One region of the Pseudoduganella aquatica genome, then DNA from elsewhere that is predicted to be linked to it. Evidence: riboswitches for the same ligand, from Rfam matches in the RefSeq annotation. Region 1 holds a riboswitch; each other region holds the start of a gene.
The links. Region 1 has a riboswitch for cobalamin ahead of KT882_RS21130 (CoA-acylating methylmalonate-semialdehyde dehydrogenase). Riboswitches for the same ligand answer to the same signal wherever they lie in the genome.

Region 1 (3,773 bases):
CGCGCCGATGGAGCAGGTGGCGATGTTGATGCGGCCTCCGTCCAGCCCGCGCATGGCGAGCTTGAAGCCGTCACCCTCCCGGCCCAGCAAATGCGAGGCGGGCACGCGCACGCCGTCGAAGCTGATGGCGCGCGTGGGCTGGCTGTTCCAGCCCATCTTGTCCTCAGCGCGGCCATAGCCGACGCCCGCGCTGCCGGCAGGCACCAGGAAGGCCGAAATGCCGCCCGCGCCCGCACTGCCGGTGCGCGCCATCACCACCAGCGCGTCCGTCGCGCCCGCGCCGGAGATGAAGGCCTTGCCGCCGGTGATGACGTAGTCGCCGTCCTCCAGCACGGCGGACGTGGTCAGCGAGGCCGCGTCCGAGCCGGCGCCGGGTTCCGTCAGGCAGTAGGAGGCCAGCTTGCGGCCGGAGGCCAGGTCCCCTATCCATTCCTCCCGCACTTCGGGCTGCGCCCACTGCGCGATCATGGCGCTGGCCATGTTGTGGATTGTGAGATAGGCCGTGGTGGAAGGGCAGGCGCGCGCCAGCTCCTCGAACACCACGGTGGCGTCCAGGCGCGACAGGCCCAGGCCGCCCATGGCCTGCGGCACGTACAGGCCGCAGAAACCCAGCTCGCCCGCATGCGCAATGGTCTGGCGCGGGAAGATGCCCTCGGCGTCCCAGCGCGCCGCCTGCCCGGCCATTTCGCGCGCGGCGAACTGGCGCGCGGCGTCCTGGTAGGCACGCTGGTCCTCGTTCAGTTCGAAGTCCATGACGGCCTCCTTACTTGAGCGAGATGGTCGTGTTGACGCCCGCTGTCACGGCCGCGTCGTCGAACCAGCGCGCGGTGATGGTCTTGGTCTGGGTGTAGAAGGCCACCACCTGCTTGCCGTAGGGACCAAGGTCGCCCAGCTTGGAGCCGCGCGAGCCGGTGAAGGAGAACAGCGGCACCGGTACCGGGATGGGCACGTTGATGCCGACCTGGCCGGCGTCCACGTCCTCCTCGAAAGTGCGGGCCGCCGCGCCGGACTGCGTGAACAGCGCCGTGCCGTTGCCGTTCGGGTTGGCGTTGATGATGGCGATGGCTTCCTTCAGGCTGGCGGCGTGCATCACGCACAGCACGGGGCCGAAGATTTCCTCCTTGTAGACTGCCATCTCGCGCGTGACGCCGGAGAACACGGTGGGGCCGACGAAGTTGCCGTTCTCGTAGCCGGGCACCACGGGGCCGCGCCCGTCCAGCTCCAGCTTGGCGCCTTCCTCTATGCCCTGGCCTATGAGCTGCTGCACGCGGGCCTTGGCCTTGCGCGAGATCAGCGGGCCGATGTCGGCGCCCGGTTCCGCGCCGGCGCTGATCTTGAGCGTCTGCGCTTTCTTCACCAGCTCCGGCAGCCATTGCTGCGCCTCCCCGACCAGGATCACCACCGACAGCGCCATGCAGCGCTGGCCCGCCGCGCCGAAGGCGGCGCCGGCCAGGTTGTTCAGGGTCTGCTCGCGGTGCGCGTCCGGCAGCACGATGGCGTGGTTCTTCGCGCCCATCATGCACTGCGCACGCTTGCCCGCCAGCGAGGCGCGCTGGTACACGTGCGTGCCCACCGTGGTGGAGCCGACGAAGGAGACGGCCTTGATGTCCGGATGGTCGCAAATGGCGTTGACCACGTCCGCGCCGCCGTGCACCACGTTGAGCACGCCAGGCGGAATGCCGGCTTGCAGCGCCAGTTCGGCCAAGCGCATGGTCACCATCGGGTCCTGCTCGGACGGCTTGAGGATGAAGGTGTTGCCGCAGGCGATAGCCATCGGGAACATCCACAGCGGGATCATGGCGGGGAAGTTGAACGGCGTGATGCCGGCGCACACGCCCAGCGGCTGGTGCACGGTGTAGGTGTCCACGCCGCCGGCCACGTTGCTGGCCAGTTCGCCCATCTGCAGCTGGCCGATATTGGCCGCATGCTCCACCACTTCCAGGCCGCGGAAGATGTCGCCCTCGGCGTCGGCCAGGGTCTTGCCTTGCTCGGCGGTGAGCAGGGCGGCCAGTTCCGCCATGTGTTCGCGTATCAGCGCCTGGTATTTGAGGAAGATGCGGGCGCGCGCGCCGATGGGCGTTTTGCGCCAGGTCTGGAAAGCGGCTTTCGCGGCGGCGGCGGCTTGCGCCATTTCGTCCGGCGTGGCGTGCGGCACGCGCGCGATCACTTCCTGGGTGGCGGGGTTGACGACGTCGCTCCAGTGCTCGGTGCGCGACTCGACGAGGGCGCCGTTGATGAGGAGTTTGACGGTAGGGATAGCAGTAGCCATGGTGTGTCTTCCTTGATGGGCGGCGCGTGCGTCATTGCGCGTGTTGCGCCGCCAGTCTGCAAAAGTAAGCCGGACGGCGTCTTGCGCCGCGCGGCACCCGCCACGCGCCTTCCGCACGTGGCCAGACCCGGCGCCGCCATGGAGCGGGCGGCGCTGAAGATCAACAGGCCGGTATCCGGGCTTGCAAGTCTTGCTGCTTCGCCTTCCCAGTCTCGTGGACCAGTGGCATGGATGAAGCAGCCGCACTTGCCTACCGTTGCGGAGGCAGCAGGGGCTTGGGGGCGCACCGCATCGAGCGCGCCGACCACTTTCCCGTTTAACGCCGGACAAGAATTTGCCCGGCGCACCTGTTAAATAAAGATTAGCATAACAATTGACGTTTACGTTAACGTAATTTCATTTATCGCTTGCCGGGGACTTCAAGCTGCGCACGATGGCGTCGCGCAGGGTGAACAGATGGCGGTTGCCGTCAAACTCCGCTTTGGGTGAATTGCCGGTATGGACGATGATCACCCTGGCCAGCGGATCGATGAAGATGTTTTGCCCGTTCGTCCCCCAGAAAAACGATCTGCCCCCGGCCGCCTGCGGAATCCAGGTATGCAGGCCGTAGTAGGGCGGCCTGGGCGGCTGCGGCTTGTCCGGGCGGAGCGCGGTCATGGCTGCGATCCAGTCCGCAGGCACCACCTGCTTATCGCCGATCCTGCCCTGATTCATCACCAGGTAGCCCAGCCGGGCGTAGTCGCGCAAGGTGGCGGCGAACTGGCCTTGCACGCCTTCTTCGCCGTTCTGGTTCTTGATCCAGTGCGCGCTGCTTTCCGCGCCCATGGGGATCCAGAGCTTCTGCTCCAGGTAGCTGGTGAGATCCATGCCGACGCGCTGGCGCAGCATGGCTCCCAGCATGGCCGTCTGCGCGCCGTTGTACTGGAACTGCGTGCCGGGCGCCGACGAGCGTTCGCGCTTGCCACGCAGGTAGTCGCGCACGTTCTGCCGTGGCGACACCATGGGATTGGTGGCGCGGTTATCCGCTTCGGCGCCGGGTTCGAATGAATTGACCAGGGCGGCGCCCGAGGTCATCCGCAGCAGGTCTTCCACGGTGGCCGGGGCGAAGGCGCTGTCCTTGAAGTCGGGCAGTACCGCGTCCACGCGTTCGCTGAGCGAGAGCTTGCCTTCCGAGACCGCGATGCCGACCAGCAGGGCCAGCACCGTTTTGGACATGGATGCGGACAGCAGTTTGTCGGCGGCGCCGCCGCCTTGCAGGTAGCGTTCAAAGACGATGTCGCGGTCCTTCAGTATCAGCAAGCCGGTGGTGCAGAATTTGCCGAGATAGTCGTCCAGCGTCGCAGCGGCGCTTTCTCCGGGCAGCTTGTAGCTGACGCTTTTCAACGGTGCGCCCAGCCTCAGCGCCAACGGCGCGGGCGACGCGCTTGCCGTGTTGTTCGGATAGCTGCGCTGCGGGTTGCGGAACACGTCCAGGCATCCGCTCTGGGCGTGGGCCGGCGCCTGC
Region 2 (3,773 bases), 2.6 Mb from region 1:
TCAGAACTCGTAGCGCGCCGACAGCTTCAGCTGGCGCCCGTCCGAGCTGTAGATGCCGCCACGGCACTGGAAGGCCATGCCGTAGTACTGCTTGTCGGCCAGGTTCAGGCCGGCCAGCGCCACTTCCCAGGCGCCAAACTTGCGCGCATAGCGTGCGTCCAGCGTGGTGTAGGACGCAATGCGCGCGGCGCAGCTGTTGGTGAAATCGGAACCGAAGCGCTGGCTGTCCACCCACTGCGCGCCGATGTCGGCGGTCTGGCCGTCGGCCGGGGTCCAGGTCAGGCGCGCGCTCAGCACGTTCTTCGGCACCAGCACCATTTCACGTCCGGCGATGGCGCCTTCGGTGAAGGTGGCTTTCACGCGCTGGTAGTGGCCGCTCAGCGTCCAGTCGCGCGCCAGCTCGGCGCTCGCGTCCAGCTCGAAGCCCTGGCGCTTGGTCGGCGCCAGGTTGGTGTTGGCGCCAAAGCCGAACGCGCCGGCGGTCGGATCGTAGTAGATCTCGTTGCGCAGCTCGTGGCGGAACACGCGCGCCGACAGCTTGGCGCCGCCGTCGGTGTAGCTGGTGCCCAGTTCCAGGTCATGCGAGGTCTGCGGCTGCAGCACGGTGTTGGGCACCAGGGTGTAGCCGTTTTCATCGGCATTGGCCACGCGGTAGCTGTGGCCGGCCTTCGCGTGCAGCGTGGCTTTCGACGACAGCGCGTAGCTGCCCTGCACGTCCCAGGCGTTCACGCCCTGGGTCACGTCGTAGTTGGCAACCGACCAAGGCGACGGATCGGCGTTGGTCTTCTCGAACAGCTCGCGGCGCACGCCTGCGGCCAGGCGGAAAGCGTCCCACTTGACTTCGTCGCGCAGGTACAGCGCCTTGGATTTCTGCGTGGCCTTGCTCGGGCTGGAGCCCTTCTGCTCGCGGGTCCAGTCGATGAAGTCCACGCCCGCCACCGCTTCGTTCAGCACGCCGCCGAACTGGCCCAGCTTGCGCACGCGCGGCGAGAACTGGGTCTGCTTGCTTTCGTAGTCCAGCACGGAGGACGTGGTGCCGTGGAAGTAGGTCGCTTCCAGCTCCTTGCGGCGGTGCGACAGCTCGGCGGCCAGGTCGTAGCCCGCGCGCTTGGCTTCGACGAAGGCGGTGAAGCGGTCGCTATCGAGGGCGCCGAAGTCCTTCGGCGTGGCGGCCTGGCGCGGGTTGGCGTCGAACTGGGCCTGGCTCAGCGATCCGGCGAAGCGCGAGTCCTGGCGGGTGCTCGACAGGCGCACGCCGGCGCGGCCGTCGGTAAAGCCCACTTGCGAGCCGGCGTTCACGCTGCGCGATTTGAAGGCGTTGTTGTCGCGGTAGTTGTCGGTGTCCAGCGCGCCGCCGGACAGGTCGAAGGCCCAGTCGCCGGTGCTGTGGGTCAGCGCCGCGCGGCCTTCGCGCAGGCCGAACTGGCCCACTTCGGCGTACACGCTGCCGTGCGTGCCGGCATTGCGCGCACCGGGGCGCTTGGTGATGATCTGGATCACGCCGCCGGTGGCGCCGTCGCCGAACAGCACGCTGCTGCCGCCGCGCGTGATCTCGATGCGTTCAACCGAATCAACCGGGATGGTCGACAGGATGGCCGAGCTCAGTTCGTTCTCGGACAGCCGCACGCCGTCCAGCAGCACCACCATGTTCTGGCTGCTGTTGGTGCCGAAGCCGCGCAGGTCCAGCGCGAAGTCCGGGCTGCCGTCCAGGCTCTGGTGGCCCAGCACGCCGCCGATCTTGCGGATGGCCTGGTTCACGTCGCTCACGCCGGCGCGGCGGATCTCGGCCGCGCTGATGACGGTGGCGCCGATGGGCAGCAGCGACGGATCGCTGTCGAAGCGCGCGCCGGTCACCACAACGGCGGCCAGGGCATCGCCCGCGATCTGGGTTTGCGCCATGGCGGAGGAAGAAACGATAGCGGCGGAGAAGCACAGCGCCACGGCAAGCGCCAGCGGCGACGAAGCCGGCGCGCGGCTAGAATTCGAGAAGGTCATGTTGTACTTTTATGCGTAGTGAGCATCCGCCTGCGTCCCCGCAGGCCGGATTCAACGAAAGGCTTTCGGCGCTTTCACCTGTTTGGCCGGTATCCGGGCTGGCAAGACGGGACGGGATCACCTTCCGGCGCGGGACTGGCCTGCGCAGTGGTTGTCGATCCAGCCTGCCGCGCATGCATTGCAGAAGCGCGGCGCTTGCGTACCGTTGCGGGGGCAGCACACCTTGGCCGCCGCGCTGCCAAAAAGCGCCGGCTGCCTTGTGTTTCCCGTTTAACTGCGTCCAAGGGCATGGACGCGGGCACCAAAACGCCGCCATTATACTCCCGGCCCCGTATGGATGATTTTGTTGGCAAATAATTACGTGCTTCGTTATAGTGGCGCCATGAACGCACACTCCTACCGCAAGCCAGCCATCGTCCTTGCCGCCCTCGCCGCCGCCACGCTGGCCGTGCTGGCGCTGGCGCAAGTCCAGGTCATCGCCATCCCCGAGCCGTACACGGACACCGGCATCCCCTTCGCCCCCGCGCAGGCAGGCGCCGTGGCCGCGCCCAGCGCGCCGGACGCCTGGGGCGGCCCGCGCACCGGCAGCGAACCCACCCTGTCCGACCGCGTGGTGGACTACAAGATAGCCGCCACGCTGGACCCGGACAAGCACACCGTGGACGGCAAGCAGCAGCTCACCTGGCGCAACCGCAGCGCGCATCCGGTGCGTACGGTCTACCTGCACCTCTACCTGAACGCCTTCGAGCATGCGGGCACCACCTTCTTCACCGAGCACCGCGCCAGCGGCGGCGGCATGTTCAGCCGCGATCCCAGAGAAGGCGAATGGGGCCACATCAACCTGCGCAGCGTGACGCAAGGCGGCGCCAAGGTGGAACAGTCCTTCGTGCAGCCGGACGGCGGCCCGGCCAGCGACCGCACCGTGGTGCGGCTGGACCTGCCGCAGCCGGTGCAGGCCGGCGCCTCCACCACGCTCGATATCGACTTCCACAGCCAGCTGCCACGGCTGCTCGCGCGCAGCGGGTACTTCGGCAGCTTCCACCTGGTGGCGCAATGGTTCCCCAAGATAGGCGTGCTGGAACTGGCGGGAGAACGCGGCGCCACCAGGCCGCGCTGGAATGTGCACGAATACCACGCCGAGTCAGAGTTCTACGCGGACTTCGGCAGCTACGACGTCAAACTCACCGTGCCCAAGGACTACACGGTGGGCGCCACCGGCGAGCTGCAAGGCGCGCCGGTGGAAAAGAACGGCATGCTCACGCACCACTACGTCCAGGGCGACGTGCACGATTTCGCCTGGACAGCGGACAAGCGCTACGCAGCGCCGCTGATGGGCAGCTGGAGCGGCGCGGGCAGTCCGCCGGTCAGCATCAAGGTGCTCTACATGCCGGAGTTCGCGGCCAGCGCCGCGCCATCGCTGAAAGCCGCGCAGGACGCGCTCACCTACTACTCCAAAACGCTGGGCCCCTATCCCTACAAGACGCTGACCGTGGTGCTGCCTCCGCATAACGCAAGCGAGGCGGCGGGCATGGAGTATCCGACCTTCTACACCGCCGACAGCTACGCCACGGTGGATCCGAAATCGCGCCAGGAATTCGAGCTGGACCTGGTCAACATCCACGAATTCGGACACGGCTACTTCTACGGCATCCTCGCCTCCAATGAATTCGAGGAACCGATGCTGGACGAAGGCCTGAACGAATACTGGAATATGCGCATGGCGCGCGAACGCGGGCAGCTGCTGCATCCGGCGCCGCGCTGGCTGCGCGCCATCGGCG
Region 3 (3,773 bases), 2.1 Mb from region 1:
GCGCAGCGCGTTGCTGAAGCGATAGCCGTAGCCGGCCGAGCCGGTGGTCTTGGTGCCGTACTGCGAGCTGTCGTCCGCGCGCAGGCCGAACGTGGCCAGGTGCGCGCCGCGCTTCAGGCTGTAGGCGCCGGCGTAGGAATCGGTCTTGCGGACCTTGCCCAGCGCAGGCGTGGTACCGGACACCACCTCTTCTTCGCGGTGGCCGAACAGCACTTGCAGGGTGTCTTCGCCGATGCGGATGTCATTCTGCCAGGTGGCGTCGGTCTGCTTGCTTTCGATGCGGCTGTAGGCGCTGGCCACGCCGGTGTCGGAGACCGAGGTGTCTTCTGCCTTGGCCACTTGCACGGTGCTGTGCCAGTTGGCTGCCAGCTGGTTCTTGCTGAACACGCCGATGTTGGACAGCTTGGTCTGGCTGCGCGTGTCGTAGCGGCTGGCGCCGCTGTCGAACTGGCCGTCGGTGCGGCTGTTCAGGAAAACCAGGCCCAGGTCATGGCCCTTGGCGACCTGGAAGCCGAACTGGCCGGAGGTGCTTACGCGGTCGTAGCCATCGTCGTCGGCGTTGTAGCTGGTGCTGCCAGGCTTGGTGGCGGAGAAGCCGTCCGATTTTTCCTTGCCGGCGCTGAGCGCGTAGCTGAAGCTGTTGTCGCCTGCGGTGGCGCCGAAGATGCTGGCGTCAAATTTGCGCGTCTTGTCGCTGCCGGCGCCGAGCGAGGCCGACACGGTCTGCGGGCCTGCGCCCTTTTTCGTGAAGATCTGTATGACGCCGCCTATGGCGTCGGCGCCATACAGGGAGCTCATGGGGCCGTAGACGATTTCAACGCGGTCGATCGCCTGCAGCGGAATGCCGGACCAGCTGGCCGTGCCGGACGACAGGGAGCCGATGCGCACGCCGTCCACCAGCACCACGGTCTGGTTGGCGTTGGCGCCGCGCAGGAACACGCTGGAATTGGTGCCGGGGCCGCCGTTGCGGGAGATCTCGATGCCGCGCTGGCGCTGCAGCAGGTCGGTGATGGAGCCGGCGCCGGAGCGCGCGATTTCTTCCGCGCCCAGGGTGACGATGTCGCTCAGCACGTCGCGCTGCAGCTGCGGCGAGCGGGTGGCGGTGACGATCACGCTGTCTGGGGTGATGGTCTGGGCGTGGGCAGGCGCGGCAACAGTCATCGAGGCGGCCATAGGAATAGCCAGCGCAAGCGACGTGGCGGCCGCATGCCGGATTACAGGAGAGCTCATATTATTTCTTTGTATAGTATGCAACCAGCCTACTTCCCCGTGGGCTGGATTGAACAGATGCGCGCAGCGCATCCACCTGCTTTGGCCGGTATCCGGGCTCGCAAGTTGAACTGTCTCACCTTCCCATGCAAAGCACAGTGGTCTTAAGGAGGCAGCTTGTCGCTGTGGGCGACACTTGTTTACCGTTGCGGGGGCAGCACACGTTGGCCGTTTTCCTTGTGGGGAGCGGCGTCGTGTTTCCCGTTTAACTGCGCGCATGGACATGCGCGCGGGCACCAAAACGCCGCCATTATATCGGCTTCAGGCGACAGCTTCCAAAATGACAGTTTCGCCGTAAGCGATTTTGTGCGGCGCGGCGGCGGCCCGCAGCGCGATTTCGTCGAGAGGGAGGCCGGCTTTCAGGCCCGCTTCAAGCGCCATCAGCACGCGGATGGTGCCGGCATGGCAGATGATGGCGGATTGCGGATGCTGGTCCTCGTGCTGGCGCTGGTCCAGCAGCTCCGCCCTGAACGCCGCCACGCGCGCCGCCACTTGCAGCACGTTTTCCCCGCCACCGGGACGGTAGTTCGCGAGGTCCGCCGCCCAGGCATCCACCTCGGCGCGCGGAATATCGTCCCAGCTGCGCAGCTCCCAGGCGCCGAAATCCATTTCGGCCAGGCGCGCGTCCAGCGTATGGGCGCCAAGGCGGCCTGCCAGCACAGCGCAGCGCTGCAAAGGACTGGCGTAGACAGGCGTCCCGGGAGGAATGCTGGCGCTGGCCAGCAGCGCGGTGTGCACGCGCACGATATCGTCCGGCGCTGCTGGCAGGTCGCTGCTGCCGTAGCAAACGCCCGGCGCCACCAGCGGTTGCGGATGGCGTACCAGGATCAGGCGCATCAAGCTTGCCATCCGCCGTGGCCCAGCCCGGCCAGCACGCAGAGATAGATCAGCACTTCGGCAAGTTGCTGCACCGCGCCCAGGCAGTCGCCCGTATAGCCGCCGATGCGGCGCTTGAATTTGCGGCCCAGCCAGACGGCGGCGGCCAGCGCCGCCAGCGTTGCCGCGCCTATGGAAAGCCAGGGCAGCCATCCCATCCAGCCGATGAGCGCCGCAGGCAGCGCGGCGCAGGCGCACGCAATGCTGAATTCCGCACCGCTCATTTCCTGCGCCATGGGCTTGGCCTTGCCCTCGGCGCGCGCGTATTCCATGCGCCAGATCAGCGAGGTGGCGGCTAGCCGGGAAAGCGGATGCGCAAGGAACAGCGCGGCCACCGCCACGGCGGGCGGCAGCATGGCCAGCGCCGTGCACTTCACCGCCAGCAGGCAGATGGTGCCGATGGCGCCATAAGCGCCTATGCGCGAGTCCTTCATGATCTCAAGCACGCGCTCGGGCGTCATGCCGCCGCCAAAGCCGTCGCACATATCGGCAAAGCCGTCTTCATGGAAGGCGCCGGTGGCGTAGATGCCGGCCGCCGTCGCCAGCAGCACCGCCACCGGAGCGGGAAAGACCCAAGCCGCCGCCGCATACACCGCCGCAGCGATGGCCGCCACCACCAGCCCCACGAGCGGGAAGTAGCGCGACGCATGGTGCAGCCAGGATGGCTCAAAGCCCACCCAGCGCGGAATGGGCAGGCGCGTGAAGAACTGCAGCGCGATAAAGAACAGGCGGAGCTGATGCATGGCGGCGCGGATTTACTCTGACTTCTCGCTGACCTGAGCCGACTCAAAGGTCGCCATCTGGTTCACGAAATTCACCGCCGCATGCAGCAGCGGCAGGGCCAGCGCGCTGCCGGTGCCTTCGCCCAGGCGCAGGCCCAGGTTCAGCAGCGGACGCGCGCCCAGGTTCTCCAGCATCAGCTTATGGCCGCTTTCGTCGGAGCAGTGCGCGAACACGCAGTAGTCGAGAATCGCAGGCTGCAGGCGCGCCGCAACCAGCAGCGCGCTGGTGACGATAAAGCCGTCGATCAGCAGTACCTTGCGCAGCTCGGCCGCCTTCAGCATGGCGCCCGCCATCATGGCGATCTCGAATCCCCCAAACGCCGCCAGCGCTTCCAGCGGCGCGGTGGTGCCGGCATGTTTTTCGGCCGCCGCTTCGATAACGCGCTGCTTGTGCAGTACGCCGCCGGCGGACAAGCCCGTGCCCGCGCCCACGCATTGCGCCGCAGGGATGCCGGTCAGCCTGTGCATCAGCGCGGCGGCGGCAGTGGTGTTCCCTATGCCCATCTCCCCGAAGCCCAGCACATTGCCCGGCAGGCCCGCAGCGAGCGCTTTGCCGTGCTCCAGCGCGATGGCGCATTGCTCCGCCGTCATGGCCGGCTCCTGCGCAAAGTTGCGCGTGCCGTGCGCCACCTTGCGGTCGTGCAGGCCGCCGCGCGGGCCGAAGTCATGGTTCACGCCCGCGTCCACCACGTGCAGCGCGCAGCCCATCTGTTTTGCAAACACATTGATCGCCGCGCCCTCGGCCAGGAAGTTCTCCACCATCTGCCAGGTCACGTCCTGCGGATAGGCGGACACGCCTTCCGCCACCACGCCGTGATCGCCCGCGAAAACCAGGATGGCAGGTTC
Region 4 (3,773 bases), 2.6 Mb from region 1:
CGTGCGCCATGATCATGTCCAGCAGCGCCTGCGGCGATTCCGGCAGCGGGCCGGTGCTGTAGCCCGCCGCCTTCATCGCATTGAGCATGTCGAACAGCGAGGCCGGCACGTCCAGATTATCCGCGCCGATGTTCTGGCGGCCCGGCGGGTGGTTGTAATAGATCAGCGCCACGCGCTTGTCGCGGTTGGCCTTCACGCGCAGCGCCAGCCAGCGGCTCACGCGCGCGCCCAGGCGCCCGGCTTCGTCGGCCAGCACCACCGGCGGACGGTTTTCTATGCCGGTCTGCTTGTCGCGCTGCGGCTGGCCCAGGGCCGCCACCACGATGGGCTGGCCTATGCCCTGCAGCTCCGGCAGCGCCACGCGGTACTGCACCGAGTCCGGCGGCAGGCCGTCCGGCGACAAGCGCCATTGCACGGCGCTACGGTCGGACAGGCGGATGGCCTTGAAGACCGGCACATTGAGCCGCTTGAACGCTTCGGTGACCGCTTCTCGCCCTTCGGCCGCGCCCACCACAAAGTCCTGCAACACCACCAGCGCCGCCGGCTGGGCCGGTGCGACCAGCTCGGGCAGGCGCTCCAGCGCCTCGCGCGAGGCGCCGCCCCAGCGCGTGAGCACCTGCACGCAGGGCTGGCCGCGCTGTTCAATCTGCCGGCACACGGCGGCGGGAACCACGCTATCCATATTGGACAGGTCCAGCACCACCACGGTGGGCTGCGCCTTCAGGCCGAGCTGCGCAGCCTTGCCCCAGGCCTGCGCATCGGTCAGCTCGCGCTGGCCCACGCGCACGCGCAGCGTTGGTTCAGGCTGCGGGTCCGCAAGCTTCATGGCCGGATTGAGAAGATGCGCGAACAGCGCCGCCGTGTTGTCCACGCCGCCCGCCTGCCAAACCTGGCGCGCCGCCAGCCAGCGGCTCGCGGCGGGGTCGGCCTGCGCGGCTTTCAGGGCGGCGGGCGGCGGCGCTTCGGAGGACAGTTCGCGCAGCGTGTCCGGCGAAAAGGCCTGCAGGCTGGCACGCCCGTCGCGGCTCATCAGGCTCAGGCTCGCTTCGCCATTGAAGGCCAGCACGGCGGTCTGCGCGCGGAGGTTGCGCGGCAAGGCGTCCTTCAGGCGGCGCGCGGGGTCGCCGAACAAGGACACGGCCAGCACGCTGTCGGCCTGCTTGATCCAGAGGCCGGCGTCTCGTTCGCTGGCGGCCATCCACTGGGCCGGCGTGCGCAGCACGATGCGGTCGCCGGGATGGCTGGCCAGATGGCGGTGCGCGGCCTCGATGGCGGCCGGCGCGGCGCGCTCGGTGACGATGGCGAACAGATTGGCCGCAGGCGCGTGCGCACAAGCGCAGGCGCACAGCAGCGCTGCGGCTAGCCGCAGGAGTATGGAAGTGCCCAATTTGAACTTTAGCAGTGACTGCGCGCCAGGCGCGCAGGAAAACAGGAAAAACCACACCCCGGGTTTTGCACAATCTTCGTGACTGGCCGGTCTTCTGGCTGGCCTTCATCCTTCCCTGACCCTGCCTTCCCGTGCAATGCACAGTGGCGTTCGGTCAAAGTCGTCAGGCTTACAGCAGCGGGGGCTGCGCCGGACTGGCCCGCAATGAAAATCGCGCGCGTCACCGGCTTCCCGTTTCACCCTCCAGCCGACAAGCGGGAGGGCACCATTCACGTAATGCCGCGATTCTACCGTACCCGGCGTCTACATTGAACAAATTTGAGCAAGGTCATGAAACCCCTTCGTCGCGCTGGACGCGCGCGACCATGCGCATTATGGTTTTTGCACCGCATGGAAAAGGTAGGCCATGAAACCGTCCACTTGCAGCGCCATCGCCCCGCCCGGGGCGGAGATTGAACCGGCCGCAAACTGGCCCACCCTGCTGGCGGTGGCCGTGTTTTGGCCGTCCTGCTACAGGGCCACTGGCTGGCCCTGGGCCTGCTGCGCAGCTATCCTTCCGCCACGCTGCTGGCGCTCTTGGCCGTGCTGGCCTTCTGCATTGCGGCGTCCGGCATGACCTACGAAGCGGCGCCCCGGCCGCTGCGCACGCTCATGCGCGGCCTGGGCATTGCCTGCGGCCTTTACAGCATCCTGCTCTACCCTTCGGTCCCGGCGATTGCGCATGACTTCAATGGCTGGAGCCAGTTCATGCTGTCCGCCGCATGGCTAAGCGCGGGACTGGCGGCGCTGCTGGCCATGCAACGCCCGGCCTGGCTGCTGTACTGCGGCTTCTACGTCTACTGGATCAAGCATGCGGCGGGCTATATCACCGGCTTTCCCTACGAGACGCTGCTCGACGTCTATCCGCTGATACAGCTGCCGGCCTACCTGGCCGTATCGCTGCTTGCGCTGGAGCTGGTCAAGCGCGCATGGCCTGCGTGCCGCAAGCACCTGGCTGGCGCGGCGCCCTACTGGACCGTGCTGTTCATCGCCATCGCCATGCAGGCCGCGAACTATTTCTATTCCTCGCTGGCCAAGGGCAACCTGGATGGCGGTGTGCTGGACTGGGTGCTGAACAACGAAAACCGCAACATCTATCACATCGCGCTGCATAACAAGCAGCTGCTATGGGGCGACTGGACGGCGCTTACCGGTGCGGTGTCCAGCCTGCTGCAGCTGGTGGGGCGGCCGTTCGCGGTGGGCGTTTTCCTGATCCAGCTGTCGGCCATACTGGTGTTCTCCAACCGGCGCCTGCTGCTGCTGCAGTTCGCCTTGTTCGACCTGATGCATCTCGGGATTTTTGTCCTGGTCGGCGCGAATTTCTGGACCTGGTTCATGGTGAACCTGTCCATCATCGCTGCGGCGTCGCAGCTGCCGCGCAGCGCGTTCAACTGGCGCACGGGCGCCGCGGGCGCGCTCGCCATTGCGCTGTCGCCGCTGTTCGCGCATGTCGCCAGGCTGGGCTGGTATGACAGCCTGGCCGTCAACGAAGTGTATTTTGAAGTGATGCAGAAGGACGGCGGCACAGCGCGGGTGCCGTCGACCGCGTTCGGCTTTTATTCCTATCCGATAGCGCACATGAGCTTTGGCCTGCCGCCGGGGAACTACCTGCCCACGGCCACCAACGGCGGCACCTTGTCCTCCGCCGTGTTGCGCCAGTCCTACCGCTGCGATTTCAGCAGTTCGGCGCCCGCTGCAGGCGCGGCCTGGAACGGCGCGGCGCTGTCGGCCTTTATCCGGGGCTTTCACCGCCAGGTGCTCGGCAAGACGGGGCCGGACGGGCGCTGGTCGAACCAGCTCTACCCCCATCATTTCTGGAGCGCGCCGTCGGTGGAGCATGCATTTGCGGGCGTCGACATGCGCAGCGTGGACGCGTATCGGCTGGTGGTAGAGTCGGTATGTCTCGACCCGGACAGCGGCGCCCTGAAGCGAAAGGTCTATCACAATGAATATCGTATCGGCCTTGCAGGCTGAGTATCCCGGCGGCCTGGTGATTGTGTACGACGGCGAGTGCCCGTTCTGTGCCAGCTATGTGCAGGTGCTCAAGCTGCGCGAGTCCGCCGGTCCGGTGCACCTGGTCGATGCGCGCGCCCGGCCTGTACTCGCCGGCATGCTGCGGGAAAGCGGCTATGACCTGAACCAGGGCATGGCCGCGCTGTACGGAGGACGCATCTACTACGGCGCCGAGTGCGTGCATATGCTTGCGCTGCTGAGCACCGAGTCCGGCGCGTTCAACCGCATCAACAGCGCCGTGTTCCGCTCGCGCGCCCTGTCCCGCGTGCTGTACCCGGTGCTGCGCTGCGGACGCAACTTCACGCTCAGGCTGATGGGACGCAAGAAGCTGCCG

Region 2: it holds a riboswitch for cobalamin, as region 1 does, so the genes downstream of both, KT882_RS09375 (TonB-dependent receptor) here and KT882_RS21130 (CoA-acylating methylmalonate-semialdehyde dehydrogenase) in region 1, are expected to answer to the same signal.
Region 3: it holds a riboswitch for cobalamin, as region 1 does, so the genes downstream of both, KT882_RS30440 (TonB-dependent receptor plug domain-containing protein) here and KT882_RS21130 (CoA-acylating methylmalonate-semialdehyde dehydrogenase) in region 1, are expected to answer to the same signal.
Region 4: it holds a riboswitch for cobalamin, as region 1 does, so the genes downstream of both, KT882_RS02295 (cobaltochelatase subunit CobN) here and KT882_RS21130 (CoA-acylating methylmalonate-semialdehyde dehydrogenase) in region 1, are expected to answer to the same signal.

The regions. Positions count from the first base shown of each region.
Region 1 is NZ_CP086370.1:4,735,588-4,739,360, reverse strand. Features, by position in the region: gene KT882_RS21135 (acyl-CoA dehydrogenase family protein) at 1-753, opposite strand, end outside; gene KT882_RS21130 (CoA-acylating methylmalonate-semialdehyde dehydrogenase) at 764-2,269, opposite strand; cobalamin riboswitch at 2,419-2,635, opposite strand; gene KT882_RS21125 (serine hydrolase domain-containing protein) at 2,666-3,773, opposite strand, start outside.
Region 2 is NZ_CP086370.1:2,128,920-2,132,692, reverse strand. Features, by position in the region: gene KT882_RS09375 (TonB-dependent receptor) at 1-1,995, opposite strand; cobalamin riboswitch at 2,063-2,316, opposite strand; gene KT882_RS09370 (M1 family metallopeptidase) at 2,378-3,773, shown strand, end outside.
Region 3 is NZ_CP086370.1:6,812,349-6,816,121, reverse strand. Features, by position in the region: gene KT882_RS30440 (TonB-dependent receptor plug domain-containing protein) at 1-1,230, opposite strand, end outside; cobalamin riboswitch at 1,297-1,525, opposite strand; gene KT882_RS30435 (histidine phosphatase family protein) at 1,531-2,106, opposite strand; gene KT882_RS30430 (adenosylcobinamide-GDP ribazoletransferase) at 2,106-2,888, opposite strand; gene cobT (nicotinate-nucleotide--dimethylbenzimidazole phosphoribosyltransferase) at 2,901-3,773, opposite strand, start outside.
Region 4 is NZ_CP086370.1:508,733-512,505, reverse strand. Features, by position in the region: gene KT882_RS02295 (cobaltochelatase subunit CobN) at 1-1,387, opposite strand, end outside; cobalamin riboswitch at 1,455-1,672, opposite strand; gene KT882_RS02290 (hypothetical protein) at 1,886-3,400, shown strand; gene KT882_RS02285 (DCC1-like thiol-disulfide oxidoreductase family protein) at 3,372-3,773, shown strand, end outside.